3 regions of the Halomonas sp. HMF6819 genome follow, and region 3 is predicted to be linked to each of the others. Evidence: predicted binding sites of a transcription regulator. Region 3 holds the regulator's gene; each other region holds the start of a gene.

Evidence for each region. The regulator LexA, encoded in region 3, represses DNA repair genes until DNA is damaged. The targets are predictions, from matches to a motif close to TACTGTNTANNTANACAGTA.
Region 1: a site for LexA is predicted at 1,162-1,181, ahead of recA (recombinase RecA). Genes of this name have one in related genera too.
Region 2: a site for LexA is predicted at 7,338-7,357, ahead of ACGLWX_RS09745 (DUF1654 domain-containing protein). Genes of this name have one in related genera too.

What each region holds. Positions count from the first base shown of each region.
Region 1 is NZ_JBIQVY010000001.1:1,203,645-1,214,108, forward strand. It holds gene ACGLWX_RS05460 (regulatory protein RecX) at 1-55, opposite strand, end outside; gene recA (recombinase RecA) at 81-1,142, opposite strand; gene ACGLWX_RS05470 (CinA family protein) at 1,296-1,802, opposite strand; gene mutS (DNA mismatch repair protein MutS) at 1,938-4,502, shown strand; gene fdxA (ferredoxin FdxA) at 4,657-4,980, shown strand; gene ACGLWX_RS05485 (L-cystine transporter) at 5,050-6,441, opposite strand; gene eno (phosphopyruvate hydratase) at 7,076-8,365, opposite strand; gene kdsA (3-deoxy-8-phosphooctulonate synthase) at 8,451-9,302, opposite strand; gene ACGLWX_RS05500 (CTP synthase) at 9,312-10,464, opposite strand, start outside.
Region 2 is NZ_JBIQVY010000002.1:792,702-803,165, reverse strand. It holds gene ACGLWX_RS09775 (FAD-binding and (Fe-S)-binding domain-containing protein) at 1-2,552, shown strand, start outside; gene trpC (indole-3-glycerol phosphate synthase TrpC) at 2,637-3,440, opposite strand; gene trpD (anthranilate phosphoribosyltransferase) at 3,446-4,465, opposite strand; gene ACGLWX_RS09760 (anthranilate synthase component II) at 4,545-5,117, opposite strand; gene ACGLWX_RS09755 (MAE_28990/MAE_18760 family HEPN-like nuclease) at 5,369-6,034, opposite strand; gene ACGLWX_RS09750 (DUF262 domain-containing protein) at 6,031-7,137, opposite strand; gene ACGLWX_RS09745 (DUF1654 domain-containing protein) at 7,377-7,607, shown strand; gene ACGLWX_RS09740 (LexA family protein) at 7,604-8,053, shown strand; gene ACGLWX_RS09735 (Y-family DNA polymerase) at 8,050-9,324, shown strand; gene ACGLWX_RS09730 (SOS response-associated peptidase) at 9,482-10,168, opposite strand; gene ACGLWX_RS09725 (hypothetical protein) at 10,374-10,464, opposite strand, start outside.
Region 3 is NZ_JBIQVY010000005.1:36,793-47,256, forward strand. It holds gene nagZ (beta-N-acetylhexosaminidase) at 82-1,092, opposite strand; gene ACGLWX_RS14400 (L,D-transpeptidase family protein) at 1,166-1,684, opposite strand; gene ACGLWX_RS14405 (TetR/AcrR family transcriptional regulator) at 1,662-2,339, opposite strand; gene lexA (transcriptional repressor LexA) at 2,558-3,232, shown strand; gene purU (formyltetrahydrofolate deformylase) at 3,465-4,319, opposite strand; gene ACGLWX_RS14420 (ribonuclease J) at 4,579-6,162, shown strand; gene moaE (molybdopterin synthase catalytic subunit MoaE) at 6,187-6,687, opposite strand; gene moaC (cyclic pyranopterin monophosphate synthase MoaC) at 6,688-7,482, opposite strand; partial or broken gene mobB (molybdopterin-guanine dinucleotide biosynthesis protein B) at 7,543-8,064, opposite strand; gene ACGLWX_RS14440 (uracil-xanthine permease family protein) at 8,071-9,300, opposite strand; gene upp (uracil phosphoribosyltransferase) at 9,433-10,062, opposite strand; gene ung (uracil-DNA glycosylase) at 10,143-10,464, opposite strand, start outside.

The sequences.
Region 1 (10,464 bases), on a different contig from region 3:
GAGCCAGTAAGTCGATTGCGACCCCGCGTGGGGTCGCGTTACCGGCGCCGAACATGGCTATCTCCGCAGTGGGCGGGCGATTAGATCAGGCTATCTTCGCCGTCCGCGTCATCCGCAGCGGCGACCTCTTCCTCTTTTTTAGGCTCGGCCTTGGCCAGCAGCTGATCGCGGATCTGGCTTTCGATCTCTTCCATGATTTCCGGATGCTCTTCCAGATACTGGGAAGCGTTGGCCTTGCCCTGACCGATCTTGCTGCCCTTGTAGCTGTACCAGGCACCGGCCTTGTCGACCAGGTTGCACTGCACGCCCAGATCGATCACTTCGCCGGCGTGGTAGATGCCCTTGCCGTAGAGAATCTGGAACTCGGCCTGGCGGAAAGGCGGTGCGACCTTGTTCTTCACGACCTTCACGCGGGTTTCGTTACCGGTGACCTCATCGCCGGTTTTCACCGAGCCGGTGCGGCGAATATCCAGACGCACGCTGGAGTAGAACTTCAGCGCGTTACCGCCGGTGGTGGTTTCGGGGCTGCCGAACATGACGCCGATCTTCATGCGGATCTGGTTGATGAAGACGACCAGGCAGTTGGCGTTTTTAATGTTGCCGGTGATCTTGCGCAGCGCCTGGGACATCAAGCGCGCCTGCAGGCCGACGTGGGCGTCGCCCATTTCGCCTTCGATCTCGGCGCGCGGCGTCAGTGCGGCTACGGAGTCGATGATGATGACGTCGACCCCTCCCGAGCGCACCAGCATGTCGGTGATCTCAAGCGCCTGTTCGCCGGTGTCCGGCTGGGAGACCAGCAGATCATCCAGGTTGATGCCGAGCTTTTCCGCGTAGCTCGGGTCGAGCGCATGCTCGGCGTCCACGAACGCGCACACCTTGCCCTGCTTCTGCGCCTGGGCGATGACCGACAGCGTCAGCGTGGTCTTGCCCGAGGACTCCGGGCCGAAGATTTCAACGACCCGCCCGTAGGGCAGACCGCCAATGCCGAGCGCGATATCCAGCCCCAGCGAGCCGGTCGATACCGACGGCATGACCACACGCGGCGCATCGCCCAAGCGCATGACGGTGCCCTTGCCGAACTGACGGTCGATCTGGCTGAGCGCGGCGTTCAGTGCTTTGGTACGGTTTTCATCTTGAGCCATGTAAAGCGTCCTCGTAACAACCTGTATAATTAGCCAGTATTATGCCAAATATTGGCCGCAAAACCTATCCCTGTCGTGCTATTTATTTCCGTGATGGCCCGGCCGTGAGAGCGCTCTTAAAGCGCTGATGAGACGGTTTTTTACTCGACGGTATTAGCGCGAAAGGCGCAGGATCAAAGCGATCATCGCCTCGCGCACCGCCTGCTCGCGTACCGCTTGCCGATCGCCGGGAAACACGAAGCGCTGGGCGCGCTGTTCGCGCTCATTGCCGACGCTGAGCCACACCAGCCCCACGGGCTTGTCCGCGCTGCCGCCGCCGGGCCCGGCCACTCCGCTGACCGCCACGCCCAGATCGGCGCCGCTTTCGCGACACGCTCCGCGTACCATCTCGTCGACTACCGCTTCGCTCACCGCCCCCTTGGCGTCGAGAGTTTCAGTCGAAACGCCCAAAAGCCGGGTCTTGGCCGCGTTGGAGTAGGTAACGAACCCGGTTTCGAAGTAGGCGGAGCTTCCGGCTGCCGAGGTGATCATGGAGGCAATACCACCCCCGGTGCAGGACTCCGCCGTGGTCAGCGTTACGTTTTGCGCCACGCAGAGCTTGCCCAGGCGCCTGGCAAGCAGCGCCACATCGAGATTTTTCAAGCCGGATACGTCAGCCACTCTGCAGACTCCTTCATGTCAGCGCTGTGTTCAGCGTAGAATACTGCGTTTGTGTTGCCTATAGAACCAGCACACGGAACTCGAACACCGCCCACGGCCACGCCTTGCCGTGGGCCACGCCAAGCCAGGACGTCCATGTCACAAAGCCCCGCGCATACGCCCATGATGGCGCAGTATCTGAAGATCAAACGCGACCACCCGGAAGTGCTGCTTTTTTACCGGATGGGGGATTTTTACGAGCTGTTCTTCGACGATGCCCGCCGCGCCGCGGCGCTTTTGGATATCACCCTGACCGCCCGCGGCCAAAGCGGCGGCAAGCCGATTCCCATGGCCGGCGTCCCCTACCACAGCGCCGAAGGCTATCTCGCCCGGCTGGTTGCTGCCGGTGAATCCGTGGCGATCTGCGAGCAGGTCGGCGACCCGGCGACCAGCAAGGGCCCGGTGGAGCGCCAGGTAGTGCGCATCGTCACCCCGGGCACGCTGCACGACGAGGCGCTGCTCGACGCCCGGCGCGATAACGTGCTGGTGGCACTGTCACCCGGCCGCGAGCGTTTTGGGCTGGCCTGGCTCGAGCTCTCCAGCGGGCGCTTCAACGTGCTCGAGGTCGAAAGCGAAGCGGAGATGCTTGCCGAGCTGACCCGCTTGGCGCCGGCGGAGCTGCTGGTGCCTGAAAACCTGACGCTGCCCGAGGCCTGGTCGCAAAAGCGCAGCCTGCGCCGCCAGGGCGAGTGGCTGTTCGATTTGGAGAGCGCCACGCGAAGCCTGTGCGATCAGTTCCAGGTGCAGGATCTGCGCGGTTTTGGCTGCGCGCACCTCTCTACTGCGCTGGTCGCTGCCGGCGTGCTGATCGACTACGCCCGCGACACTCAGCGCTCGCGCCTGCCCCACGTCACCGCCATCACCGTCGAGAACCGCGACGACGCGGTCGTCATCGACGCCGCCAGCCGGCGCAACCTGGAAATCGACACCAACCTCGGCGGCAGCACCGACAACACGCTGGCGAGCGTGCTCGATACCTGCGCCACGCCCATGGGCTCGCGGCTATTGAAGCGCTGGCTAAACCGCCCGCTGCGCCAAACCGAGCTGGTGAAAGGCCGCCAAGCCGGCGTCGCGCTTTTGAGTCTGGACGCCGCCTACATGGGGCTTCGCGAGGCGCTTGGCGAGCTTGGCGACATCGAGCGCATACTGGCGCGCGTGGCGCTCTACAGCGCCCGCCCGCGGGATTTGGCCCGGCTTCGCGATGCGCTCAACGCACTCCCCGAACTGCAGCGCCTGCTGGAGGCGGTGGAAAGCGGCAGCGCCATCGACACGCTCAAGCCTCACGTTCGCCCCTATCCCGAGATAGCGGACACCCTGACCCGAGCGATCATCACCAACCCGCCGGTGGTGATTCGCGACGGCGGCGTGATCGCGGAAGGCTTCGATAGTGAGCTCGACGAGCACCGCGGGCTTGCGGAGAACGCCGGCGAGTATCTGGTCGAGCTCGAGCGGCGCGAGCGCGAGCGCACCGGGCTTTCGAACCTGAAGGTGGGCTACAACCGGGTGCACGGCTACTTCATCGAGCTGCCCCGCGCCCAGGCGCAGCAGGCGCCGGCAGAGTACATTCGCCGCCAGACGCTGAAAAACGCCGAACGCTTCATCATCCCCGAGCTCAAGGAGTTCGAGGATAAGGCGCTGTCGGCAAAGTCCCGGGCGCTGTCGCGGGAAAAATGGCTTTATGAGCGCCTTCTTGGCGAGCTCAACGCCCACCTTCACGCGCTGCAGGCCACCTCTCAGGCGCTTTCCGAGCTCGACGTGCTGTGCGCCTTCGCCGAGCGCGCCGAGGCGCTTGGCTGGGTGCGCCCGACGCTCAGCCAGGAAACCGGCATTCACGTCAGCGCCGGGCGCCACCCGGTGGTCGAGCACGTCAGCCAAACGCCTTTCGTACCCAACGATATCGCGCTCTCCCCCACGCGGCACATGCTGGTCATCACCGGCCCCAACATGGGCGGTAAATCGACCTACATGCGCCAGACCGCGCTGATCGCGCTGCTCGCCCACTGCGGAAGCTTCGTGCCCGCCGCGCAGGCCGAGATCGGCCCGCTCGATCGCATCTTTACCCGCATCGGCTCCTCCGACGACCTCGCCGGCGGACGCTCCACCTTCATGGTGGAGATGACCGAAACCGCCAACATCCTTCACAACGCCACCGACCAGAGCCTGGTACTGATGGATGAGATCGGCCGCGGCACGAGCACCTTCGACGGCCTGTCACTTGCCTGGGCGAGCGCCGAACAGCTGGCGAACACCAAAGCGCTGACGCTCTTCGCAACGCACTACTTCGAGATGACCGCCCTGCCGGAACAGGCCGAGGGCGTGGCGAACATTCACCTGACCGCCACCGAGCACGGCGACACCATCGTGTTCATGCACCGCATAGAAGCGGGGCCGGCAAGCCAAAGCTACGGCCTGCAGGTCGCTCAGCTGGCCGGCGTGCCCGGGGGCGTGATCCATCGCGCTCGCGAAAAGCTTGCCACGCTCGAGCAGCGCGACGTCGACGAGCAGCAGCGCCCGGCGCCCGCGGCAAGCGCGCCGCTTCAAAGCGATCTGTTCGCCAGCGCCCCGCATCCGGTGGTAGAAGCACTTACCAACGTCGACGTGGACGATCTATCGCCGCGAGAGGCGCTGGCGCTGATTTATCAGTGGCGCGAGCTTCTATGACGAGCCAGTTCGCGCTTGCCGCAGCCCGGCACCGCCTCTAGAATACTCGGCATACGTTTTAGCTTATAAAAAGCGGTTAGCTTATAACCATTCACGATTAGCAATCATTTACGATTACCGTGGCCGCTGGCGGCCTGGCAAGAGGAACCAACCGATGACGTTTGTCGTTACCGAGAACTGCATCCAGTGCAAATATACCGACTGCGTAGAAGTCTGCCCGGTCGACTGTTTTTATGAAGGCCCGAACTTTCTGGTGATCCACCCCGACGAGTGCATCGACTGCGCGCTGTGCGAGCCGGAGTGCCCCGCCGAGGCAATCTTCTCCGAAGACGAGCTGCCGGATGGTCAGGAGCCCTTCATCGAGATCAATGCAGAGCTCGCCGACGTGTGGCCGAACATCAGCGAGAAGAAAGACCCGCTGCCGGACGCCGAAGAGTGGGACGGCAAGAGCGGCAAAATGGACAAGCTCGAGCGCTGAGTCCCGCCCTGCCCCCTGCACACGAAAAAGCCACCCGAAGGTGGCTTTTTTTGGGCCTGAAAACGCGCGCTAAGCGGCTTTCGGCGTCCCCAGCTCGTCGGACTCGGCGGCGAAGATCGCCCCGTCGTGCTGACCCAGCAGCCGGCTGGTCACCGTGCCCGCGGTCATGGAGCCGTTGACGTTGATCGCCGTACGCCCCATGTCGATCAGCGGCTCGATCGAGATCAAAAGCCCGGCCAGCGCGACCGGAAGATCCAGCGTCGAGAGCACGATGATCGCGGCAAACGTCGCCCCGCCGCCAACACCGGCGATGCCGAAGGAGGCCAGCGTCACCACCAGCACCAGGGTCGCCAGAAACTCGAGCGAGAGCGGATCAATCCCCACCGTCGGCGCGATCATCATCGCGAGCATGGCAGGATAAAGCCCCGCGCAGCCGTTCTGGCCGATGGTGGCACCGAAGGAGGCGGCGAAGTTGGCGATCGCCGGCGGCACGCCGATACGGTCCACCTGGGCTTCGATGTTGAGCGGAATGGTCGCCGCGCTCGAGCGCGAAGTGAACGCGAACGTCAGCACCGGCCATACCTTCTGGAAATAACGCAGCGGATTGACGCCGGCGCCGGACAGAAACAGCGCGTGCATCACCAGAATCAGGCCAAGCCCGATATAGGAGGCCACTACAAAGCCAAGAAGGCCGAGAATATCGCCGATGTCGGACGTGGCGACCACCTTGGTCATCAGCGCCATAACGCCATAGGGTGTGAGACGAATCACCATGCGTACCAGGCGCATGATCCACTTCTGCACCACGTCGATACCGTCGATCAGCCTGTCGCCAAGCGCGGCGTTTTCACGCTTGATGCCGAGCGCCGCCATGCCCAGAAAGGTGGCAAAGATCACCACGCTGATGATCGAGGTCGGGCGCGCGCCGGCCAAGTCCTGGAAGGGGTTGCTGGGAATGAAGGACAGCAGCAGCTGCGGTACGGTCAGATCCGCGACCTGAGCGCTGCGCTCGATGATGTCCTGGCCGCGCTCGAGCTCGCGGGCACCCTGCACGAGCCCTTCGGCGGAAAGGCCGAACAGCTGGGTCATGCCGATACCGATGATCGCGGAAATCGTCGTGGTGATCATCAGCATGGCCAGTACGCCAACGCTGATCTTGCCCAGCGAACTGGCGTCGTGAAGCCTTGTGACCGCCGAGAGAATCGTCACCAGCACCAGGGGCATGATGATCATCTTGAGAAGCTGCACGTAGCCGCCGCCGACCAGGTTGACCCAATCGATGGTGCCGGTGAGCGTGTCGGTGCCGGCGTAGAGCGCCTGCAGCGCGGCGCCAAGCAGCACGCCGATAACGAGCCCCACCAGCACCACGCGAGAAAGGCTCGCGCCGCGGCGTTGCCAGCGCGCCAACAGCGCGATCGCCAGCGCAAAAATCAGTACGTTTATCGCTACCCACCAGGGCATGGTCGTCGCCTCCATAAAACCAGGCCGGTGCGGAATGCACCGGACAACGAGCAGACAAAACGATAGCCTGCTAACTCGGACGCGTCATGGTAATTAATCGTCGAAAGGAATAACAATGCATTTTTCTTATAACTATCGATAGATAACCATTGATAGATAACCATCGACAGGATTCGCGCTAACCCCAGAAAGCCCCTGCCTCTCGGAAGTACGTTGGTGTCGATGCCCATCACCGGCGCATAAAAAAGGCGGCCCGTAGGCCGCCCGCTCCAAGCACTTCCTTTTACCACATCCTGTGTCAACACTCCTCGGTGTCCTCCTTGCCGGCGCCTCGTTTATTTTGGCTCCGGCGCACCGCTTCTTTCGCTCTCTATCCTGCCTAAAGCATCCTTGCCTCCCCTTGTCCTGACGCCAGTGTGGCAGAGATCCGCCGCGACGCAAAAAACACTCGTCATTAAAAAAGGCGAGCCGTTAGGCTCGCCTTTAAATTGTCACCTTATAAAAATCAACCACTTAAAAATATGATTATAAAGTAAGCTGTCTAATTTTAACGCTTTAATACTATTTTCCTGGGATCAGGTAAGCGATCTCTTACACTTGATTAAGCAATCGCTTACAAGCGAAGCGCCTGGGCTCACTGACCCTTGATCGCTTTCAGCCCGGGGTAGTCGACGTTTCCAAGCTCCGCCTCGATCATCAGCAAGCGGTTGTACTTGGCGACCCGGTCGGAGCGGCACAGCGAGCCGGTCTTGATCTGGCCCGCGGCGGTGCCCACCGCTAGATCGGCGATGGTGGTGTCCTCGGTTTCACCGGAGCGGTGTGAAATCACCGCGGTGAAGCCGGCGTCCTGGGCCATCTGGATCGCATCCAGCGTCTCGGAAAGCGAGCCGATCTGGTTGAACTTGATCAGAATGGAGTTGCCGATCTTCTCGTCGATGCCGCGCTTTAGAATTCTGGTGTTGGTCACGAACAGGTCGTCGCCAACGAGCTGCACCTTATCGCCAAGCTTGTCGGTAAGCGCTTTCCAGCCGTCCCAGTCGGACTCGTCCATGCCGTCCTCGATCGAGACGATCGGATAGTCGTCGCAGAGCCCGGCGAGATAATCGGTGAAGCCCTGTGCATCAAAGCTTTTGCCTTCGCCGGCCAGATTGTACTGGCCATCCTTGTAAAACTCGGAGGAAGCGCAGTCGAGCGCCAGCGTCACGTCAGTGCCTAGCGTGTAGCCGGCATCGCTCACCGCCTGCTTGATCACCGCGAGCGCCTCGGCGTTGGAAGAAAGATTCGGCGCGAAGCCGCCTTCGTCGCCCACGGAGGTGGAGAGCCCTTTGGCGGAGAGCACTTTCTTCAGCGCGTGGAAGATCTCGGCGCCCACTTGTAGCGCTTCGCGGAAGCTGGCCGCACCCACGGGCTGAACCATGAACTCCTGAATATCGACGTTGTTATCCGCGTGCTCGCCGCCGTTCAGGATATTCATCATCGGTACCGGCATGCTGTAGTGACCCGGCTTGCCGTAGAGCTCGGCGATGTGAGCGTAGAGCGCCACGCCCTTGGCATTGGCCGCTGCCTTCGACGCGGCAAGCGACACCGCGAGAATGGCGTTGGCGCCCAGATTCGCCTTGTTGTCGGTGCCGTCGAGTTTCAGCATGGCGTCGTCCAGGCCGCGTTGATCGCGCGCATCCATGCCGACCAGCGCCTCGCGGATGCTGCCATTGACCGCCTCGACCGCTTTCAAGACACCTTTACCGAGATAGCGCGCCTTGTCGCCGTCGCGAAGCTCCAGCGCCTCGCGCGAGCCGGTGGAAGCGCCGCTCGGCGCGCACGCCTGGCCTACCGCGCCGCTTTCCAGGCGTACCGTGGCGCTCACGGTGGGGTTGCCGCGGGAGTCGAGCACTTCCAGCGCGGTGATATCCACAATTTTGGTCATGACAGCGTCCTTTTTTGATTATCGGTCTACTAACTAGCGATGTTTCCCGTGAGCGCCGGCCATGGCGTTGGCGCCCATCGCGCGCCTAGCGAATCACGAGCGGCTCGAAACCTTTTACTAGCGCGTCAAGCTGTGAAAGCTGGGTCAAAAACGGTTTGAGCTGATCCAGCGGCAGCGCACACGGCCCGTCGCACTTGGCGTTATCCGGGTCCGGGTGCGCTTCCAAAAAGAGCCCGGCCAAGCCGACGGCCACCCCGGCGCGGGCGAGCTCTGCCACCTGCGCCCGGCGCCCGTCGGCGCTGTCCGCGCGCCCGCCGGGGCGCTGGAGCGCATGGGTGACATCGAAAAAGAGCGGGTAGCCGGTCTCTTTCATGTCGCCAAAGCCGAGCATGTCCACCACCAGGTTGTTGTAGCCAAAGCTCGACCCGCGCTCGCAGAGCATCAGGCGGTCGTTGCCGGCCTCGTTGAACTTGGTGATGATGTGGCGCATCTCGTGCGGGGCCAAAAACTGCGGCTTCTTGATGTTGATCGCCGCCCCGGTTTTGGCCATCGCGACCACCAGATCGGTCTGGCGAGCCAGAAACGCGGGTAGCTGGATGATATCCGCCACTTCCGCCGCCGCCGCCGCCTGGTGCGGCTCGTGCACGTCGGTGATGATCGGCACGTGGTAGCGCGCCTTGATGTCGGCGAGTATCTGCAGCCCTTTCTCGAGGCCCGGCCCACGATACGAGTGGACAGAGCTGCGGTTGGCCTTGTCGAAACTCGCCTTGAACACGTAGGGCATGGCGAGTGCTGTGGTCGCCTCGACGTAGGCGGCGGCCACCTCATCGGCAAGTTCAGCGGACTCCAGCACGTTCATGCCGCCGAGCAGCATTAGCGGCAGGGAGTTGCCGGCGGTCAGGCCGGCAATGTCGATATGACGCTCCTGGGAAGCCATCGTCGCTCCTTACTCGTGGGGCGCGGCGTGAGCGCGGGTGCGCTGCGCCTTGTGCTCGACCGCAGCGTTAACGAAGCCCGAGAACAGCGGATGGCCGTCGCGCGGCGTGGAGGTGAACTCCGGGTGGAACTGACACGCCACGTACCAGGGGTGATCGGCAAGCTCGACCATCTCGACCAGCGACTGATCCACGCTCTTGCCGGAGATCACCAGCCCCGCTTTTTCGAGTTCGTCGATGAACTGGTTGTTCACCTCGAAGCGGTGGCGATGGCGCTCGACGATCTCGTCACTGCCGTAGGCCTCGCGAGCGCGGCTGCCCGCCTTCAGGTGGCACACCTGGCCGCCCAAGCGCATGGTGCCGCCCAGGTCAGAGGCCGCGTCGCGCAGCTCGATCTTGCCTTCACTATTGAGCCACTCGGTAATCAAGCCGACCACCGGGTGCTGAGTGTCGTGGGTGAACTCGGTGGAGTTGGCATCCGCCCAGCCGGCCACATTACGGGCGTACTCGATCACCGCAACCTGCATACCCAAGCAGATGCCCAGATACGGCACGTTGTTCTCACGCGCAAACTGAGCCGTCTTGATCTTGCCTTCCACGCCGCGCTCGCCGAAACCACCGGGCACGAGAATCGCGTCCTTGCCGGCCAGCCGCTCGGTGCCGTGGCGCTCGATGTCTTCGGAGTCGATGTAGTCGACGTTGACCTTGATACGCCCTTGGATACCGGCGTGAATCAGCGCTTCGTTGAGCGACTTGTAGGCGTCCAAAAGCTCCATGTACTTGCCGACCATGGCGATGCTCACCGACTTCAGCGGGTTGAGCTTGGCATCGAGCACCTTCACCCACTCGGAGAGATCCGCAGGCTCGGCGTCCAGGCGCAGCTTGTCGCAGACGATGTCATCGAGGCCGTGCTCGTGAAGCATCAGCGGAATGCGGTAGATGGTGTCGGCGTCCTGAAGCGGGACCACCGCGCGCTCTTCGACGTTGGTGAACAGCGCGATCTTGCGCCGCTCGCTCTCTTCGAGCTCGACTTCGCTGCGGCAAATCAGGATATCCGGCTGGATACCGATGGAGCGAAGCTCCTTGACGCTGTGCTGGGTCGGTTTGGTCTTGGTCTCGCCGGCGGTCTTGATGTAGGGCACCAGTGTCAGGTGCATGAAGATC
Region 2 (10,464 bases), on a different contig from region 3:
TCGGCGGCGCTCACCTGCATAGCCGAGCCCTCGATGCCGACGAAGAGGCGAAGGCGCTCGAAGAGCCCGGCGCGCTTGGGCACGTTCACCGCGTTGCCGCCAGCATCATCGACGAGCAGCGCGAGCTGATCGAGGCGACCTTTCCGACGCTCAACCGCTGCTTGACCGGCTACGATTTGGCGCACCTGCGCGATGATGGGGGCCGACTGAATCTCAACAGCCTGCTGTGCGGCGGCGAAGGCTCGCTTGGCCTGGTGAGCGAGGCGGTGCTCAACGTGCTGCCGATTCCCAAACACTCGACGCTGATCAACGTGCGCTACCCGGGCTTCATGGAGGCGCTGCGCGACGCCAAGGCGCTGATGGCCAGCGCCCAGCCCACCTCGATCGAAACCATCGACGACACGGTACTCAAGCTCGCGATGGAGGATTTCGTCTGGGATGGCGTGGCCGCGTTTTTCCCGGAAAGCGACCCGCCCACCGGCGGCATCAACCTGGTCGAGTTCAGCGGCGACGACGAGGTGGCACTCGCCGAGCGGGTAGCGGCGTTCACCGACCACCTCGGCCGCGATGCGACCGTGACGCGGCTGGGCTATACCGAGGCGCGCGGGCGCGAGCAGATTGGCACGGTCTACGGCATGCGCAAGCGCTCGGTAGGCCTTCTTGGCAACGTGCAGGGCGAGAAGCGCCCATTGCCGTTCGTGGAGGACACCGCGGTGCCGCCGGAGCACCTGGCGGATTACATCAGTGAGTTCCGCGCGCTGCTCGATGCCCGAGGGCTCGACTACGGCATGTTCGGCCACGTGGATGCCGGCGTGCTGCACGTGCGCCCGGCCCTCGACATGAAGGACCCGGCTCAGCAGGCGCTTATTCGCGAGATTTCCGACGAGCTCGCCGCGCTCACGCAAAAGTATGGCGGGCTTTTTTGGGGCGAGCACGGCAAGGGCATCCGCTCGGAGTACTCGCCCAAATTCTTTGGCGAGCTCTATCCGAGCCTACAGCGCGTCAAGGCGGCCTTCGACCCGCACAACCAGCTAAACCCGGGCAAGATCGCCACGCCTTTAAGCGATGAGGACGCGCCCTCAGCGCTGATCGCCATCGACCGCGACCCGGATCTGTTGACCATCGACGGCGTCACTCTTCGCGGCGAGCTCGACCGCACCATCGATGAGCGCGCCTGGCAGGCGTATGACGCCGCGGTCTACTGCAACGGCAACGGCGCCTGCTACAACTATGACGTCGACGACCCGATGTGCCCCTCCTGGAAAGCGACGCGCGATCGTATTCACTCGCCCAAGGGCCGGGCGAGCCTGATGCGCGAGTGGCTGCGTCTGCAGTCCAACGCCGGTATCGACGTGGTCGAGGAGTCGCGCAGGAAAAAGGCTGAAACGGGCCTGGGCTTTGTCAAAAGCCTGCCCAAACGGCTCAAAAACACGCTCAGCCGCGAGCAGCACCACGACTTTTCCCATCAGGTGTACGACGCCATGGCCGGGTGCTTGTCGTGCAAGTCCTGCGCCGGCCAGTGCCCGGTGAAGGTGAACGTACCGCAGTTTCGTTCGCAGTTTTTGGAGGTCTATCACGGGCGCTACCTGCGCCCGGTGCGCGACTACGTGATCGGTGCCACCGAATGGACGCTGCCCTGGCTTGCCAAAGTGGCGCCGCTCTACAACGCCGCGATCCAAACGCGCTGGGTGGAGCGCCTGATGCGCCGCGTTATCGGCATGAGCGACTCGCCGACGCTTTCGCGCGCCAGCGTGACAAAGCAGCTGCGTGCCTGGGGCGTGGCCGAGGCCACCCCGACCTCGCTTGCGCTGTTGACCGAGCGCCAGCGGGCGAAAAGCGTGATTCTGGTGCAGGACGCCTTCACTACCCACATGGAGGCGGATCTGGTGCTGGACGTGGTGGAGCTTCTGCACCGACTGGACATGCGGGTGTTCGTGCTGCCGTTTGCGGCCAACGGCAAGCCGCTGCAGGTACAAGGCTTTCTCGGCGCCTTCGAGCGCACCGCCGAAAAGCAGGCCAAACGCCTGCGCGCTCTGGCCGAATTCTCGATTCCCTTCGTCGGCATCGACCCGGCAATGACGCTGACCTACCGTCAGGAGTACGTGAAGGTACTCGGCCGTGAGGCCGTGCCCGACGTGCTGATGCTGCAGGAGTGGCTGGTGACCCAAACCCACGCGCTGGCCTCGCTCAAAGGGCGGCTTATGGATCCGGGCTACCGTCTGCTATCCCACTGCACCGAAAAGACCAACGCGCCGGGCAGCCCGAAAGCCTGGCAGCAGGTGTTCGCCGCCTTTGGCCTCGAGCTCGAGCTGATGGCCACTGGCTGCTGCGGCATGTCTGGCACCTATGGCCACGAAACCCGCAACGTCGCTACCTCGAAGGTCATCTACGCCCAGTCCTGGCAGCCCCAGGTCGAGGCCGCGGAAAACGCCGACAGGCTGCTGGCCACCGGCTATTCGTGTCGCAGCCAGGCCAAGCGCTACTCTGAACGTACGCTCGCGCATCCGCTGCAGGCGCTGCTGCATTGCATGAAAAGCGCGGCCCCCGCGTAAGCCTCACGCAACGAAAAGCCCCAGGCGACGGCGCCCGGGGCTTTGTACCCATACGCTGGCTAATGCCAGGCAGGTGAAGAGGCGCTAGAAGAACAGCGCTTCGAGCGCCTGGCCCGGGTCGTCCTGGCGCATGAACGCCTCGCCCACCAGAAAACCGTTCACCCGGTGCTCGCGCATGCGGATCACATCCTCGCGGGTCAAAATACCGGACTCGGTGATCACCGTGACGCTTGGCGGAATACGCGGCAAAAGCCCAATCGTGGTAGCCAAATCGGTATCGAAGGTGTGCAGGTCGCGGTTGTTGATCCCGACCAGCTTCAAATCCAGCGCCAGCGCCCGCTCGAGTTCCTGGCCGTCATGCACCTCGACCAGCACGTCCATACCCAGATCGGTCGCCTTGCGGTGCAGGGCCGCCAAGGTGTCGTCATCCAGAGCGGCGGCGATCAGCAGAATGCAGTCGGCGCCGATCGCCCGGGCCTCGGTGACCTGGTAGCCGTGGGTGATGAAGTCCTTGCGAATCACCGGAAGCTGGCAGGCGTTTCTCGCGGCGATCAGGTCGTCCTCGTGGCCCTGAAAGAAGTCCGCATCGGTGAGCACCGACAGACACGCCGCTCCGCCGGCCTCGTAGCTTTCGGCGATGGCCGCCGGGTCGAACGCCTCGCGGATCACCCCGCGCGAGGGCGAGGCCTTTTTCACCTCGGCGATGATCGCCGGATCCCCCGCGGCGATGCGACGATTCAGCGCGTCGATGAAGCCGCGTGGCGCGCTCTGGTTTTGGGCAAGCGCGAGCAGATCGTCTTCGGAAACCGCCTGACGGCGGGTGGCGACTTCTTCATCCTTGCGCGCGAGAATGCGTGTCAGGATAGTGGGCGTTGAGGAACTGGACATGAAGTTTACTCTTTGAACACGCTGGTGAAGTGCGAAAGCTCCTTGAGCTTTTCGAGCGGCAGTTTGGAGGCCTGGGCATCCTGGGCGACGGCCACCCCCTCTTTCAGAGAGTCCGCAATACCCGCGCAGTAGAGCGCCGCGCCGGCGTTGAGCGTGACGATATCTGCCTCCGGACCGTCGCCGACCAGCGCGGCCTTGACCAGGCGAAGGCTATCCTCGGCGGTGGCCGCCTTGAGCGTGGCAAGGCTTTGGCGCTCGATACCAAGCTCTTCCGGCGTGATGGTGTACTCGATGATCTCGCCATCCTTGAGCTCTGCCACCTGAGTGGACGCGGCCAGCGAAATTTCATCCAGCCCATCTTCGGAGTGCACGACCATGGCGTGGCGGCTGCCGAGCTTTCTGAGCGCCTCGGCCATCAACGGCACCAGGTGCGGGGCGTAAACGCCGAGCACCTGGTTCGGGGCGCTGGCCGGGTTGGTCAGCGGCCCCAGAATGTTGAACAGCGTGCGCACGCCCATTTCGCGGCGCGGGCCGATGGCGTAGCGCATTGCCGGGTGGTGGTTGGGGGCGAACATGAAGCCGACCCCGACCTGCTCGATACAGCGCGCTACCTGCTCCGGCGAAAGGTCCAGATAGATACCGGCGATATCGAAAAGATCCGCGCTGCCCGACGAGGACGACACGCTGCGATTGCCGTGCTTGGCCACGTGTGCCCCGGCGGCGGCGGCGACGAAGCTCGACGCGGTGGAGACGTTGAACAAGTTCGCGCCGTCGCCACCGGTGCCGACGATGTCCACCACGTTGTCAGTGAAAAGCCGCACCGGGCGCATCAGATCGCGCATCACCTGGGCGGCGGCGCTGACCTCGACGGCGCTCTCCCCTTTCATGGAGAGCCCGACCAGTAAACCGCCGATCTGGGCGTCGGAGGCTTCGCCGGTCATGATCTGATGCATCAGCGTGCGCATGACGTCGAAAGATAGATCTTCACGGCGCATCACCGCGTTGATGGCGTCTCGCATTTGCATGGAAAGACTAGGCCTCTTAACGTGAAAAAGTGAGCGGTTGGCGGCGCCACATTAGCCGCGCTTAGTCAGCCGCGCTCGGTCAGCCGCCCTGTAAAAAGTTGGCCAGCAGCGCGTGGCCGTGGCAGGTCAGAATCGACTCAGGATGAAACTGCACCCCTTCGATATCAAGCGTTCGGTGGCGCATCCCCATGATCAGCCCCGGCGTTTCATCATTAGGCGTCGTCCAGGCGGTGACCTCGAAGCACTGGGGCAGGCTTTCGCGTTCGACGACCAGCGAATGGTAGCGGGTCACCTCGAGCGGCGTTTCCAGGCCGCGAAACACGCCCAAGCCCGTGTGCTCGATACGCGAGGTCTTGCCGTGCATCACCTTCGGGGCGCGCACGACCCGCGCCCCAAACGCTTGGCCGATCGCCTGGTGGCCCAAACACACACCTAGAATGGGCAGCGTGCCGGCGAAATGTTCGATGGCCGCCAGCGACACGCCTGCTTCGTTGGGCGTACAGGGCCCGGGGGAGATCACCAGGTGCGTCGGCGCCAGCGCCTGGATCTCTTCAAGCGTTATCGCATCGTGGCGATAGGTCAACACCTCGGCGCCCAGCTCGCACAGATACTGAACGATGTTGAACGTGAAGCTATCGTAGTTATCGATCATCAATACTCTAGCGTCGCTAAACGACTGATAAACCTTAGCATTGACTTTCGATACCATCACCATTACCCAGCCTGTTACCCAGAATAGCGCGTACTTGAAATTTTTCTCTGGCTGGATTGTATCGCCTGAGCGGCCAAGCTTCTACGGCACAATTTAAGATGAGCCCACTTGAATCATAGCCGGCATTCCACTGATCATCTGTGAGGAAGCGACCGAGCGACTGATAATAAGCTAGGCAATACATTGAGGTTTCATTGGCTAAATTGTGCTTGTGACGGACTTAGGTATGCCTCTTGTAAGGCTAGGTTTTCAATTTCGGTTGAAAAGTTTTCTATCCATTTCAGTGAAAATTCAACTGCTTCAACGGCATACTCCACTGTTGGGATATGTAACTCCCCATGCGCGATTGCGCATCGGTTTTCATAGAGGTCATCCATAAAGGGTCCCTCTATCGACCAGTCAGGCAGATAGCTAACGCCGACTGATTCACATATATTCTTGAAAACTTCCCAGCCCAGATTTGATTCGGTATCGATAGCTGCATTGGCGTCAATACGGATTGACTGATCGGCATTTTCAGTCATCATTTCAACCACAGCTATATGAGGAGCAACTCGTCGCTTCGCCCCCTGTGCAATAGACAAAGTCTGTCGACACGCTAGCGCTCGGAAATTTGGAGATAAGGCACTAAGTGGGCGCGACTTATAGGCAACTAGATGTACGTATGCACGAGCAGCTTCTTTAACAAATCCCTCCCAGTGGGCGTAAGCCAGCAAAATAGCAGTTCGCATAGCATGGGGCACTACCTTACCAGATCGAGATGAAAGATTATGGCGAAGGGAAATCAACTCCCGCTTCCGGCGCTGCTTACGCTCGGCCAAAAAGTCAAGTAACTCATCAGCTGACCGAATTTTCACCGTCGGATCCACTCTTGTCCAAATCGTACTGTTTCAGGAATACGAGTCGACGCGCGAACTCCCGATCCAACAAATGTATTAGCGCTTAGTTCGTTCCAAAGGTGTTTGTGTTTCTCGCGGAAAGCAGCAGCATCAGGAATATTCCCACCGTTCTCGAGATGGACTCCTAAGCTAACCGCAACTACCTCAAAGAGCGAAACGAGCATAGGCCCCACATAGCCCTCTTTTCGATCGTCATATCGTCTAAATGCGTTGGACCCAAGTGTACTGCTCAAGAATTCAAATATTCTTAAAAATATGCTTTCAATATTCTCTTTCGGGAGTGTTAGATCGTTTGCTTGGGCTACTAACTCATGATTAAGATAAGAACCTAGCTCATCAATCCGATGAAGATCATCAAACGTTTTGCGTGTAAAGATAAGATACCTCGAAACAAGCTCCATATCGAAGGCTTCATCGATAGCGCGATCTGTCAGAGATAATGTTTCACGAAACCTTTCAAATTCGCTAAGCGCTTTGACCCAGTGGAAATAATCGATATTTGCCATCACCAATAGGCAGTTACGAACCTCTTGGCCCGTTGCAGTCGCCCCACCAGTGTTGAGCCTTTGAAAAACCTCGTACTTAACCTCACTATCACTCGTACTACGCACAATATTAACGTCAAGCCGCGCACGTTTGAGGCGAATTTGCGCTACATCTGGAAGGCTCGATTCTCCATTCTCACTATTCCAAACGCATTCCTCTAAGTCGGGAAGATAATGGGTTCGAGTAAGCTGTAGAGGATTAATCAACTGATTTTGATCATCTTTAAGCTCACCCATTAACTCCAAAACCGTCGAAAGGCGCTGTAATCCATCTATGACGTCCCATTTTCCATCTGATCGCTCAGAAACAAAAACAGGAGGAACTGGAATACCAAGTATTAAAGACTCGATTAGGCGTGATTTTTGCTCTCTTGTCCATCTGAAGAACCTCTGGAACTCGGGATGCAGCTCAAGCTCACCGTCTTTATACATTGAAACAATCTCACTGACCGACATCGAATAAGACTGCGTCTGCACATTACGGGAATGATCTTCAATTTGCTGGCTTAGACTCACTGACGCCCCCTGCTTAGTGATTTTCACAAAATTAATAGTGGATATAACAAAGAATACATGAATCCATATGCACTATAAACTTGGTTAAGATTAACCTGTTATATGAATTACCTCTACTACGCAGACCTTGATCGCTCACACTGTGCGACCAAACCGGCCTAGACGAGCTTCCTCCTGCATGTCTATACTCCGCTCGAAAGAACTGTATAAATAAACAGCCACCGAGGGAGGGGGCTACTATGTCCAATACCTATCAGCAGCTGGTTGAGCGCGTAAAGCGCAAAATCGGCAGCCCCAAGGCGCAGTCTGAGCACTGCACAGAACTCCAGCGCCAACCAGACGATAGTGCCGAGGATTGGGCGCGCATGCTTAAGGAATTGGGCACGGTCGAGAACGTGACCATGATCCCTCTTGATGATGCCGGCGAGTACGTGCGCATCCGCTGGAATCCAGAGGAGTCGATGGCATGAGCCTGCATCTGACCAACCTAGGCCGCGTCGACCAATTCGCGCCAGCGCTTTCCATTCCCCTTGTTGCTGGCTTCGTTCGTACCGGCTTTCCCTCACCCGCCGATGACTATCTCGAAGGTGAGCTCGATCTGGTCGATCACCTGATCCAGCACCCTAGCGCGACCTATTTTCTGCGCGCCAAGGGTACGTCGATGGAAGGCGTAGGAATCTACGATGGCGACCTCTTGATCGTCGATCGCTCGGTCGAACCCAAGCCCGGTCATATCGTCATCATGAGTGTCGACGGCGAGCTCACATGCAAAAAATTGAGCACGATCGGTAACCGTCCCTATCTGATTGCCGCGAACCCTGAGTTTCGGCCTATCCCGCTATACGGCAAAGAGTGCCAAGTGTGGGGTGTCGTCACACACAATATCCACTCCTTGGCGCCAGGCTTCGCCGTATGATCGCCCTGGTCGACTGCAACAACTTCTACGTGAGCTGTGAGCGCGTGTTCCAGCCGCGGCTCGAGGGACAGCCGGTGGGTGTGCTCTCGAATAACGATGGCTGTGTCGTGGCGCGCTCTCAGGAGATCAAGGACCTCGGTGTCGCGATGGGTGCCCCCGCGCACCAGATCGAACCCCACGTCCGCAAGCAGTGCACGCTGCTGAGCTCCAACTACGCCCTCTACGGCGACATGAGTCGCCGCGTGACCGACGTCCTAGGACAGCACACCCCCCACGTCGAGGTCTACAGCATCGACGAATCGTTTCTCTCGTTCGAGGGGTTCGCGCTCGGCACCCTGACCGATCGCTGCCAGAACATGCGGGCCCAGGTAAAGCGTGATACCGGCATCCCGGTGAGCGTCGGGCTCAGCACCTCAAAGACGCTAGCCAAGATCGCCAATCATCGCGCCAAGAAAGAGACCGGGTTCGCTGGGGTGGCGATCATGCATCCGGATAGCGACGACACCCGTACGTTCCTCGAGCAGTTGCCAGTGAGCGAGGTATGGGGCGTGGCCCACCGTAGCGCCGCGCGGCTGCACACGTTGGGCATTGAGACGGCCTGGCAGCTGCGTGAGGCCTCGCCCAAGCACTTGCGCAAGCACTTCTCAGTCGTGATGGAGCGCATCGTGTACGAGCTCCGTGGCGTTGACTGCATCACGCTAGACGATATGACCGAGCCAAAGAAGCAGATCATGGTGAGCCGCTCGTTTGGGCGCCTTACACAGAACAAAACCGACGTGCACGAAGCTGTGCGCGTGCACGCCGCGCGCGCCGGCGAGAAGCTGCGCAAGCAGCAAGGGCTCGCCCAAGCGATCATGGTTTTCGTGCGCACGAATCGGTTTCGTAACGACCTGCCCAGCTACAGCAAAAGTGTGGTCGTCCCCCTGCCCGGCGCGACGTGCGATAGCCGGGCTCTGATCCACGCGGCCAGCGCCGGACTCGAGCAGATTTTCAAGCAAGGCATCTGGTATCAGAAATGCGGCGTGATGCTCATGGACCTATGCGATCACGAGAACGAGCAGTTGGGACTATTGGGCGAGACAGAAAGCGATGAGGCGCGGGAGAGGAATGAGCGGCTCATGGCCACTTTGGACAAGCTCAACCGGGAGCACGGAAAGAACACCGTGCGGCTGGGAATGCAGCGGAAGAAGAACAACTGGGAACTACGCTGTGAGCACAGGACGCCGCGGTATACGACGCGATGGGAGGAACTGAAAGAGGTTACCCTGTAGGCCATACCGTCCGTGGCATGGCTTGCATCCCTGCCGAGCTTTCCCGGGTGACGCATCCGTCCTGCTCGAAGCGGCGTTCCTGGCGTCACACCCACAACCTAGAAGCCGCGGCTTAGCCCGTCTGTGAGTGAACGATTAAAAGTCCGTAATCCTGCGCTTACGCGGGATTCAGCAGTGTATCGTCCCCGTTCCCTGACGGCTTGTTGATGCGTGTGCTGATCGGCCAGTGAGTAATCAGGCTGGGCTTGATATGCATGATCGCGTCATGAAGCGCTTTGGGATCGGTAAACGCCGGGTCGAGCCACATATTAAGGCTTCCATCATCTACCGCCAACGGCATTCTATCGTGTACATCGCTCGCTGGCCCCCGGCCCGGCTCGGTCACGATCGCGCAGCCCAGTTTGCCGTCGGCGCGCTCGGTGTAGATTGCGGCTAGCCATATCAGCTCGCGGTCCTCGCGGCAAATGAAATGCGGCCGCTTCGGATCCTCGCTCTTATCCCATTCGTACCAGCCGTCGGCCGGCACAACGCAGCGCGCGTGCGCGTAGGCCTGTTTGAAATAACCTGACGTTCCGACCTTCTCGATAGTCGCGTTGATGGGTTCCGGCGCCTTGGCGTTCGCCCAGTGGGGTTTGTAACCCCACCACATTGGCTCGAGCACCGGAGAGTCGTCCACGTTCCTGACGACGGCGACATTCGTGCCGGGCGGTATGTTGTAACGAGGCACAAGATCATCACCCGCGACTTGAGCACCGGTTTTCGCGGCCACGACCGCGGGCGGGGTAAAGAAAGCGAATCGTCCACACATCTGCAAAGCGTAGCGGACAATTACGTGAAGGCACAAAAAAGGCGCTCCCGGGGGAGCGCCTTTTGCGTTATTTGTGCCTTCCTGGCTTGTGATCGCCCTTCCTGAGCGAGACCTCCATTTCTTTCAGCGGCGATCCTGCCACCGACACCCACAGCCTAGGGGTCATAACCCTATGTTGCAAACTTGGTGTGCCGAACGCTCAAGGCGGCCAGCGAACTGGGTCAGGTGGCGCACCGCCGTTTTAGCCCGGTAACTCAGTCGGCACCGGCTCCAGCTCCAGCGCGGCCCGCTGGCCCGCCGGCCTATCGAATCGATCGCCAATGATCACCGCG
Region 3 (10,464 bases):
TTGGTATCAAAAAAACGAAGCGCGATCAGCCATCCGCGCTTCAAGAGTTAAATGGAAAAGTTGAATCTGGAGCGAAGTGCGTTAATCGACGAGCTCGCCAAGCCTTGCATTGGTGCGGCGCCAGCGCTTGAGCGCAGAGAGCGCCTGAAGATCCGGTCTTGCACGCGCGTAGCGCAGCTTACCAATGCGCTTGTTTTCGAGCGCCTGGCAGTGGCCCACCACCTTGAGCGCAGCGTCGCGATCATTACATACGAGCAGCATGTCGCAGCCCGCCGCCAGCGCCGCCTGGGCGCGATCAACGGGGCCGCCCGCTACGTGGGCCCCGGCCATGGTGAGATCATCAGAAAAAATTGCGCCCTTGAAACCGAGCGATTCTCTGAGCATCCCAAGCCAGGCGGGAGAGAACCCGGCCGGGCGCGAATCGAACGCCGAATAGACCACGTGGGCAGGCATGACGCCATCAAGTTGGGACGCCAGACGGATAAACGGCACCAGATCGCGGGCCTTGAGGTCGGCAAGCGGGCGGGCATCTTCGGCAAGCGTCAGGTGGGTGTCGGCTTCGATACCGCCGTGGCCTGGAAAGTGCTTGCCGATGGCAGCCATACCCGCCTCGTGTAGCCCCTGGATGAAGCGGGCGCCAAGCGCGGCGACGTGTTCGGGATCAGTGCTGAAGCTGCGATCGCCGATCACGCTCGACACTCCGCTTTCGACATCGAGCACCGGCGCGAAGCTCACGTCGAGCCCGCAGGCCGCCATCTCCATGCCCAACAGCCAGCCGGTGTCGCTTGCCAGCTGCCCACCCTGCTCCGGGTCTTCGGCGTAAAGCTCGCCGATGCGCGCCATGGCGGGCAAGCGCGTCACGCCGGTTTTGATGCGCTGGACGCGCCCGCCCTCCTGGTCGATACCCAGCAGCAGGTCGGGTCGAATGCGGCGGATGTCTTGGCACAACGCGCGGACCTGCTCGGCGCTTTCGACGTTGCGTGCAAACAGGATCACCCCGCCAACGGCGGTATCGGCCAGAAGCGCTTTTTCGGCGCGCGTGATAAAGGGCCCTTCGAGGTCGAGCATGACCGGGCCAAGCGGTTGCGTCATCGGCATCTATCCAGCAAAACGGGCGGTCATTCTAGTCGATCGCCGCGCTCAAACAAAACTGGCGGCTCGCGTCTCAGCTATGGAGCCAAACCGGTGTACCCGGCACGGCAACGTCAAACACCCAAAGCAGGTCCCGATTTCTCAGGCGAACGCAGCCGTGGGACGCCGCAACGCCCATTGGCTCATCCGGCGGCGTGCCGTGGAGGTAGATATAGCGGCGCTGAGAGTCGACTGATCCGCCACGGTTGACTCCGCGCTCGAGCCCACAGAGCCAAAGAATACGCGTCAAAATCCAGTCGCGCTCCGGGTGTTGTTCGCCCAAAGCGGGCGTGAAGACTTCACCGGTAAAGCGGCGCCCGCGAAACACCGCGTTCTCGGCAAGCCCCGCTCCAATCGAGGCGCGCACGTAGTGCCAGCCGCTTGGCGTTTGGCCGCTGCCCTCGTTTTGCCCCACGCCGTTTTCGCCAGTCGACACCGCGCACTCGTGCACCACGCACGTGCCCTGCCAGGCGCGAAGGCACTGCTCGGTGAGGTCGATTTCAAGCCATGGCGCCTCTGCGGGCGGCAGCTCAGCCAGAATGGGCGTGATCATGATGGGCCTCCTCGAGCGCCGGGGGCAACGGCGCGTTCATGGCGGAAACGACCACCGGGCGCAGCCGGCGCACCAGATCGCGCACCGACACCTGCTCGTTGTACTCCTTGGCGGCGATGTCGCGCAGCGCATCGAGCCCGGAGAGCGTAAAGATCACCGTGCCGAGCATGAAGTGCAGCCGCCAAAAGCGCTCAGCATCGGGCAAACCTGGCGTTGCGCGGCGAACGAGCTCGACAAAGCGAGTGAAAACGTCGCCGTACTGCTCCTGGATATAGCGGCGAAGATGGCCCTGGGCCTGGCTGTAAGCGAGCCCCAACAAGCGCATGAACACTTTCAAGCTATTACGCTCGGCCGGCACGGTCAACACCGTTGTAGCCATGGTTTCGAGCAGCACTTCGAGGGGAATCTCGTCATCGCCGTAGCGGGCGTGTAGCTCGTCCAGCGCTTCGTGAAAGCGTTGGCTGAAGGGGTCGAGATAGCGCGCGAATACCGCTTGGATCAGCGCTTTTTTCGAGCCGAAGTGGTAGTTCACCGCGGCGAGGTTCACCCGCGCTTTGCTGGTGATATTACGTAGAGAGGTTTCCGCAAAGCCGCGCTCAGCGAACAGCACCTCCGCCGTATCCAGAATACGCGTGACGGTATCAGACTGCGCCATGGCGCCCTCCAGAAAAACGAGTGTTTAAAACATCGCGAAATAGTAGGCCATTAAAACCCCGGGCTCAATCGCCCAAACCCCTGATATGCCCTCTTTTAAAGGCGAACGGCTTTATAATCCGTGGCTTGAGTCATATACTGGACAGAGGAACATACTGTATACTTAAACACATATATTTTAGTCATTTTTCATAGTTACCTTTTACCCCGGAGTCAGCCATGCCTCGTCCTCTTACCGTACGTCAGCAGCACGTATTCGATTTTATCGTGAAGACCATGAACGAGTACGGCTACCCACCCACCCGCGCTGAAATCGCCAAGGCGCTGGGTTTTCGCTCGCCCAACGCCGCCGAAGAGCACCTGCGCGCGCTGGAGCGCAAGGGCGCCATCCGCATCATTCGCCACACCTCGCGCGGCATCCGCCTGCCCAATCAGGAAGGCGTCGAGGCGCCGGAATCCACCGCTGATGCCAGCGAAAGCATCGAATCCTCGACCATGGGCCTTCCGATCATCGGTGAAGTCGCCGCGGGCAGCCCGATTCTGGCCGCCGAGCATATCGACCGCTACTGCCCGCTGCCGGCGGAGTACTTCACGCCCAAGGCGGATTACCTGCTGCGGGTTCGCGGGCTATCGATGAAGGATATCGGCATTCTCGAAGGCGATCTGCTAGCGGTACACCGCACCGAGCGGGTGCGCGACGGCCAGATCGTCGTAGCGCGTTTGGAAGACGAAGTCACCGTCAAGCGCTTTCGCCGCGACGGCCACCAGGTCACGCTGCACGCCGAGAACAGCGATTTCGCGCCGATCGAAATCGACCTTCGCACTCAGCAGCTCGATATCGAAGGCGTCGGCGTCGGCGTGATTCGTGGCGGCAGCGGCCAGGCGCTGGGTTAAGCTGAATTATACGGCGAGAGACTGCCCTCTCTAACGTGCCGGGCAGCCCGGAGCGAGGGTCTTACGCCAAGGATGGCGTAAGTAGCGTACAGGGAAGTATTCACAGCGCCCTCGCGCAGGGCTGCCCGGCACAGCACCGTGTTAGCCGTCGCTACGCAGCCAGAATCCTCCGTCTAAAACGCGTATTAAAAAGGGGCACTTTGCGTACCCCTTCGTCGTTTCTTTTTCGGTATCAGTTGAAGACGACCGTCTTGTTGCCATCGATCAGCACGCGATCTTCCAGGTGCCACCTGAGCCCGCGGGCAAGTACGGACTTCTCCACGTCGCGACCAAAGCGCACCAGATCCGTCGGCGTGTGGCAGTGACTCACGCGATGGATATCCTGCTCGATGATCGGGCCGGCGTCGAGCTCTTCGGTCACGTAGTGGCAGGTCGCGCCGATCAGCTTCACGCCGCGCTCGAACGCCTGATGGTAAGGCTTGGCACCCGCGAACGACGGTAGAAAGCTGTGGTGGATGTTGATGATCTGCCCAGCGTAGTGGCTACATAGCGCCGGCGGCAGAATCTGCATGTAGCGCGCCAGTACGATGCAGTCCGCTTCCAGCGTCTCGACCTGGCGCTGCACCGCATCGAACGCCGGCTGCTTGTCGCTGGGGTCGACCGCAATGTGATGGTAATCGATGCCGTACCACTCGCTCAGCGCGCGCATGTCCGGATGGTTGGAGATGATTCCCACGATGTCGCAGTCGAGCTCGCCGGCCTGCCAGCGGTAAAGCAGATCGACCAGGCAGTGAGACTCTTTCGATACCATGATCACCACCCGGCGTCGCTTTTGGGTATCGACCAGTGCCCACTGCATCGAAAACGCGTTGGCGATGGGCGCAAACGCCTGTTCGAGCTCAACCGCGCTCATACCGATGGAATCGGCGAGAATTTCGTAGCGCATGAAAAACCGGCCCGTTTGCAGATCCGAGTGCTGGCTCGCCTCGGTGATGGAGCCGCCGTGCTGAGCGATGAAGCTCGATACGCGCGCCACGATGCCCACCTGATCGGGGCAGGAAACTACTAAACGGTAATAATGCGACATGAATACACTCTTGATACGCGTTTTGAAGACGCGACCCGACGGGGTCGTCAAGGGCCGTTTAGGCCTTGGGGGCGTTAGTGTAGCGCAAGCGACGATCGGGAACACTGTCAGGATTGTTAGCCGCCCCCGCCTTACCGTATAGTTAAAGTCTTACTTTTCAGGCTGTTCAAAATCAATGGATCCATCTCGCGTTCAACTTCGACCCCGCCGCCGCCCGCCCCTGCGCATCTTGCCGCTTGGCGGCTGCGGTGAAATAGGAATGAACCTGACGCTTTATGGTTTCGATGGTCACTGGATCGCCATTGATTGCGGCATGATGATTCGCCAAGACCTTCCCAGCGCCCCGCTGCAGGTACCCAGCACCGCTACGTTGGCCGAACTCGAGATTACCCCTAAAGCGCTCTATATCACGCACGGCCACGAGGATCATATCGGTGCGGTCGCCTGGCTTTGGCCCAAATGGCAGTGCCCAATCTACGCCACCCCCCTGGCCGCCGGATTACTGCGCCACAAGTTTGCCGAACACAATCTTTCCAGCGCCACGATTCGCGTGATCGAGCCCAACGATGCCCTAGAAGAAGGCCCGTTCACGCTACGCTATCTGCTGATGACCCACTCGATTCCCGAGAGCTGCGCGATCATGATGCTCGCCGGCGGCTACCGGGTATTGCACACCGGCGACTGGAAGCTCGACCCGACGCCGCTGATCGGCCCGAGCGTCAACCCGGCGCACTTTCAGGCGCTGGCGCCGCTGGATCTGGTGGTGGGTGATTCGACCAACGCGCCGCTTCCGGGAAGTGCCGGCAGCGAAGGCGCGGTGGCCAACGCGCTGACGCAAACGCTCAAGGCGTGCCGCGGGCGTGTGGTGGTCTCCTGCTTTGCCAGCAACCTGGCCAGGGTGTGGGCGATCGGCCAGGCGGCGGCCCAAAGCGGGCGCCGGGTGAGCCTGATGGGACGTTCGATGGAGCGCATGGTGGGCGTGGCCCGCGGCCTTGGCTATCTCGACGACTTCCCGCCGCTGGTGCCGCCTCAGGATCTGGGCTATCTGCCGCCGTACGAAGTCGTGGTGATCGCCACCGGTAGCCAGGGCGAGCCGCGCGCCGCGCTGCAGCGCCTGGCCCAGGGGCGCCACCCGTTCATGGACCTGGAAGCCGGAGATAACGTGATTTTCTCCGCCAAGGCGATTCCCGGCAACGAGCGCCCGATCGCGGCGCTCAAAAAGCGCTTCACCCAGCTCGGCGTGAAGCTTTTCGACGAGAACAACCACCCGGAGCTTCACGCCACCGGCCACCCCGCCCAGGAGGAGCTCAAAACGCTTTATCGTTGGGTCCGGCCCGCCGCACTCTTGCCAGTTCACGGCGAAACGGTGCACCAGCAGGCGCACCAGGCGCTGGCGGAAGAGCTCGGTATCAAGGCGCCGCTGGCACCGGTCAACGGCGATATGCTGTGCCTGGACAACGAAGGGTTACGCGTCGAGGCGCGCCATCCGCAGCTGCCCCAGGTGGTGGATCAAAACAGCGTCACGCCCCACCCAGGCCTTGCAGATGGCCACTCGAGCGGCGCGCGGCGCGGCACGCTGTTTCTGGCGCTGCCGGTGTGCGCCACCGACACCGGCTGGCAGCGCATCGGCCGTTTGATGCTCGACGCCAGCGGCGCCAGCCCCATCGACGAAGAGAGCTTTAGCGACTGGCTCGACGAGCGGCTCGACGAGATCGAAGTCGACACCCTCTCCGAGCTCAGAGAGGCGCTGACGCCGGGGCTGGTTCACTGGCTGGGCAACCACTGCCAGCACCTGCCGGAGGTGCACCTTCAGATCATGGCGACCGAGCCGCCCGGCGCCTGAGCCGGGTAGCCCATCTTCCACCTTCTACCAGCGCGCGGCGTCGTCAACGTCGCTTGTGCGCTCCTTCACCCAGTAATCGCCCTGGCGCGAATGCTCCTTTTTCCAGAAAGGCGCGCGCGTCTTGAGAATATCCATAATGAAGTCGCAGGCGCTGAAGGCGTCGCGCCGATGGGCACTTGCGACCACCACCCGTACGATCGGATCCCCCGGGCGCAGGTGCCCGACCCGGTGCACGATTACCAAGCCCTGGAGCGCCCAGCGCGAAGCGGCCTCCACCGCGATATCGGTAAGCGCTTGTTCGGTCATGCCCGGATAGTGCTCAAGGGTCAGCCCCGTGACGTCCGGCGTTTCGTTGAAGTCGCGCACGAGCCCGGTGAAGCTCACCAGCGCCCCCACATCCTGTCGATGTTCGATGAGCGCCTCGTAACCCTCATCGAGGGCGAAGGCCTCGTGCTGTACACTAATATGAACAGGCGGTGACTCTGGGCTTGGCGCTAGCGCTTGATCCCGTGATGGCGTCTGCATTCAGCCTCCGGTGACCGGCGGGAAAAAGGCGATCTCATCCTTATCGGTGATCGGCGCGCTATCGTTGGCCATCACCTGATTGACAGCGCAGAGCGTGCGCTTGTCCGCCAGTGCGGAAAAGCGCGCATCGCGAGCCTTCAGGTACGCCTTGAGCCCGGCCACGTCGCGGCTATCAAGCTCGGCCAGCGAAAGTGACAAATCGCTCTCGCCGACCTGCTCGCGCAGCTCGGCCAGAAACTTGACCCGCACGCAGGGCGATACGGCGCAGCGCTCGCCTACGCTCACCTCGCCCGGGTTGCCCTCGCCGGTGACGATCGGCCCCTGCTGGCGCCGGTAGTCGCCGCGCACCCCACCCTGCTTGCTCTCGAGCTGGATTGCCTCGATGCGCATCTCCTTGTCGACCGCTTTGCACATGTCGTAAAGCGTCAGACACGCCACCGACACGGCGGTCAGCGCCTCCATTTCGACACCGGTGCGCCCGCTGAGCCGGCAAAGCGCCTCGACGTTGACCGCGCCGTTTTCGAAATCGAGCGAAAAGTCGACGCTCACCTTGCTAAGCGAAAGCGAGTGACACAGCGGAATCAGCTCAGCGGTGCGCTTGGCCGCCTGAATACCGGCGATGCGCGCCGTGGCCAGCACATCTCCCTTGGGAAGCTCGCCGTCGCTCAAGAGCTTGAGCGTAGCCGGCGCCATGACAATGCGCCCCGACGCCACCGCTTGCCGGCGGGACTCCTCTTTATCGGCGATATCCACCATATTGGCTTCGCCTTGGGCGTTCAGATGCGTCAGCTGCATGTCGTTACCCTTGGTCATTGCGGTGCCCTCGTCACGGTGCGCGCGGGTCCATTCGATCACCCAGCGCGCGATCTCGTCGATATTATCAAGGTTTAGCCGCGGGATAGAAGCGTCAAGGCCCTCACCGGCCTCGCCCTTGAGCGCCACTGCAGCCACATGATCGCTTTGCAGAATCGATGTCTCTCCAATGCCATCGCGGTAGAGCACGAGCTTTGAAAGCGGCCAGGCCTTGAAGCCTTCGACGATCACCAAATCGGGGGCGTGCGCGGCCATCAGTGACAGTAGGTGCGCAAGATCCGGCCCTTCTGGCGCCTGCGCCGGCGTCTCCTGCATCAGCGCGTAGCGCTGGTTTGATGCCACCAGCATCGGCGCGGCGCCGGCTTCGCGAAGCCGGTAGCTATCCTTGCCGGGCTTGTCGATATCGAAGGCGTGATGGGCGTGCTTGATCACGCCCACGCTCAAACCGGCCTGTTTGAGCCGCGGCAAGAGCTCGGTCAGAAGCGTCGTCTTGCCCGTTCCGCTCCAGGCCGCCACGCCCAACACCGGAAACGGCGCATCGTTGGGTTGCAAGAGCCTCTCCATGCCCGCCTAGGCGAGCTCTTTTTCCGGGGGAAGAATGGCGTTGAGCACGATGCCGACCAGCGCGGCCAGGCTAACGCCCTGAAGGGTGAACTGCCCGCCACCAAACTGCATACCGCCGATGCCGAAGACCAGGATCAACGACACAACGACCAGATTGCGCGGCTCGGTCAGCGACTGCCCGGCGCGCACCAGGGTGTTCATGCCCACCACCGCGATCGAGCCGAACAGCAGCGTCATGATACCGCCCATGACCGGGCCGGGAATGGTCAGCAACAGCGCGCCGAGCTTGCTGATGAAAGCCAGCACAATCGCCAACACCGCGGCGACGATCATGTAGATCGGGTTGAACGCGCGGGTGAGCGTCACGGCGCCGGTGACTTCCGAGTAGGTCGTGTTGGGCGGGCCACCAAACAGCGCTGCTACCATGGTGGCCAGGCCGTCACCCAATAGCGTGCGGTGCAGGCCGGGCTTTTCCAGATAGTTTTGCCGCGTGACCGAGCCGATCGCCACCATGTCGCCGATATGCTCGACCGCCGGGGCGATCGCGACAGGAATCATGAACAGAATCGCTGCCCAGTGAAAGCTCGGCGCGGTGAAGGCCGGCACCGACAGCCAGGCCGCCTCGAGGATGGGCGTGAAATCGACCACACCCATGATCAGCGCCAGCGTATAGCCGGTGACGACCCCGCCCATGATCGGCACCAGGCGCAAAAGCCCGCGGCCGAACACCGCCAGCATCAGGGTGACGAAAAGGCTCGCCATGGAGAGAAAGATCGCCTGACCGTAGTCAATGTTATCGCTGGTATCCCCCACTGCCATACTGACCGCCGTTGGCGCCAGAGCAAGGCCGATCACCATGATCACCGGCCCCACCACGACCGGCGGTAACAGTCGATTCAGCCACCCCACCCCTTTTAATCGAACGATTTGAGAGATAACGGTATAAACTAGGCCCGCAGCAATCAGCCCGCCCATCGTCGCCGATACGCCAAAGTGGGCAATCGAGCCCTGAATCGGCGCGATAAAGGCAAAGGATGACGCCAGAAACACCGGCACGCTTTGACGGGTCACGCCGTGAAAAACCAGCGTGCCGACGCCAGCGGTAAACAGCGCCACGCTCGGATCCAGGCCGGTCAAAAGCGGCACCAGCACCAGCGCGCCAAAGGCCACGAAGAGCATCTGCGCGCCGGTCAGAAGCGTTCTGGGCCAGGACTCACGGGATGAAACGGTACTCATATTACGTTCCTTAACGTACTCATGGCACCCGACGGGCACCGGCGTTGTCGTGTGCGGTATAGAGCGGCTTGCAGTCGCCACCCAAAAAAAAGCCCCCGGCGCAAAGCGCAAGGGGCATGGTATGAAACGCGATCAGCGCGTTCCGAAGATCTTGTCGCCGGCGTCGCCCAGCCCAGGCACGATATAGCCGTTCTCGTCCAGGCGCTCATCGACGGAGGCGGTGTAGATATCGATATCCGGGTGCGCTTCGCGCACGCGCTCGATCCCTTCCGGCGCCGCGACCAGCACGATCACTTTCATGCTTTCGCAGCCGCGCTCGCGCAGCATGTCGAGCGTGGCAATCATCGAGCCGCCGGTGGCGAGCATCGGGTCGATGACGATCGCCATGCGCTCTTCGATATCGTTGGCGAACTTGGAAAAATAGGGGACCGGCTGGAGCGTCTCTTCATCGCGATAAAGCCCAACCACGCTGACCCGGGCGCTGGGGATCAGGTCGGTGACGCCTTCGAGCATGCCCAGGCCGGCGCGCAGGATCGGCACCACGGTGACCTTCTTGCCCTTCAAGCGCTGGGTCTTGATGCGCTCGCCGTTCCAGCCCTCGATCTCATGATCCTCGATTTCGAGATCCTTGGTCGCTTCATAGGTCAGCAGTTTGGCTACTTCCCCTGCCAGTTCGCGAAAGCTCTTGGTGCTCAGACCCCCTTCCCGCATGAGGCCCAACTTGTGCTGGACGAGCGGATGATTAATGGCGTAAACACTCATGGAACTACCTCACTGCAGGGTTTAAAAGCGCCCGGCCGGCGCAAAATTGCGCGCTATTCTACCCGCAACCGGGAACAAGGTTAAGGGGTCGCGGGCAATTGCCAGGTGATCGGCGCGCGCCCCTGCTCTTCCAGAAAACGGTTGGCTTGGGAAAAGTGCCGATTACCCAGAAAGCCACGATGGGCCGACAGCGGCGACGGGTGCGGCGATTCCAGAATCAAATGCCGCGACTGATCGATCAGCGCTTTCTTCTGCCGCGCGTGGCTACCCCACAGCAGGAAAACGCAAGGCTCGGCGTGTTCACTCACCGTTTTGATCGCCGCGTCAGTAAAGCCTTCCCACCCCTTACCGCGGTGCGAGGCGGCGTTTCCGCGCTCGACGGTCAGCGCAGTGTTCAAAAGC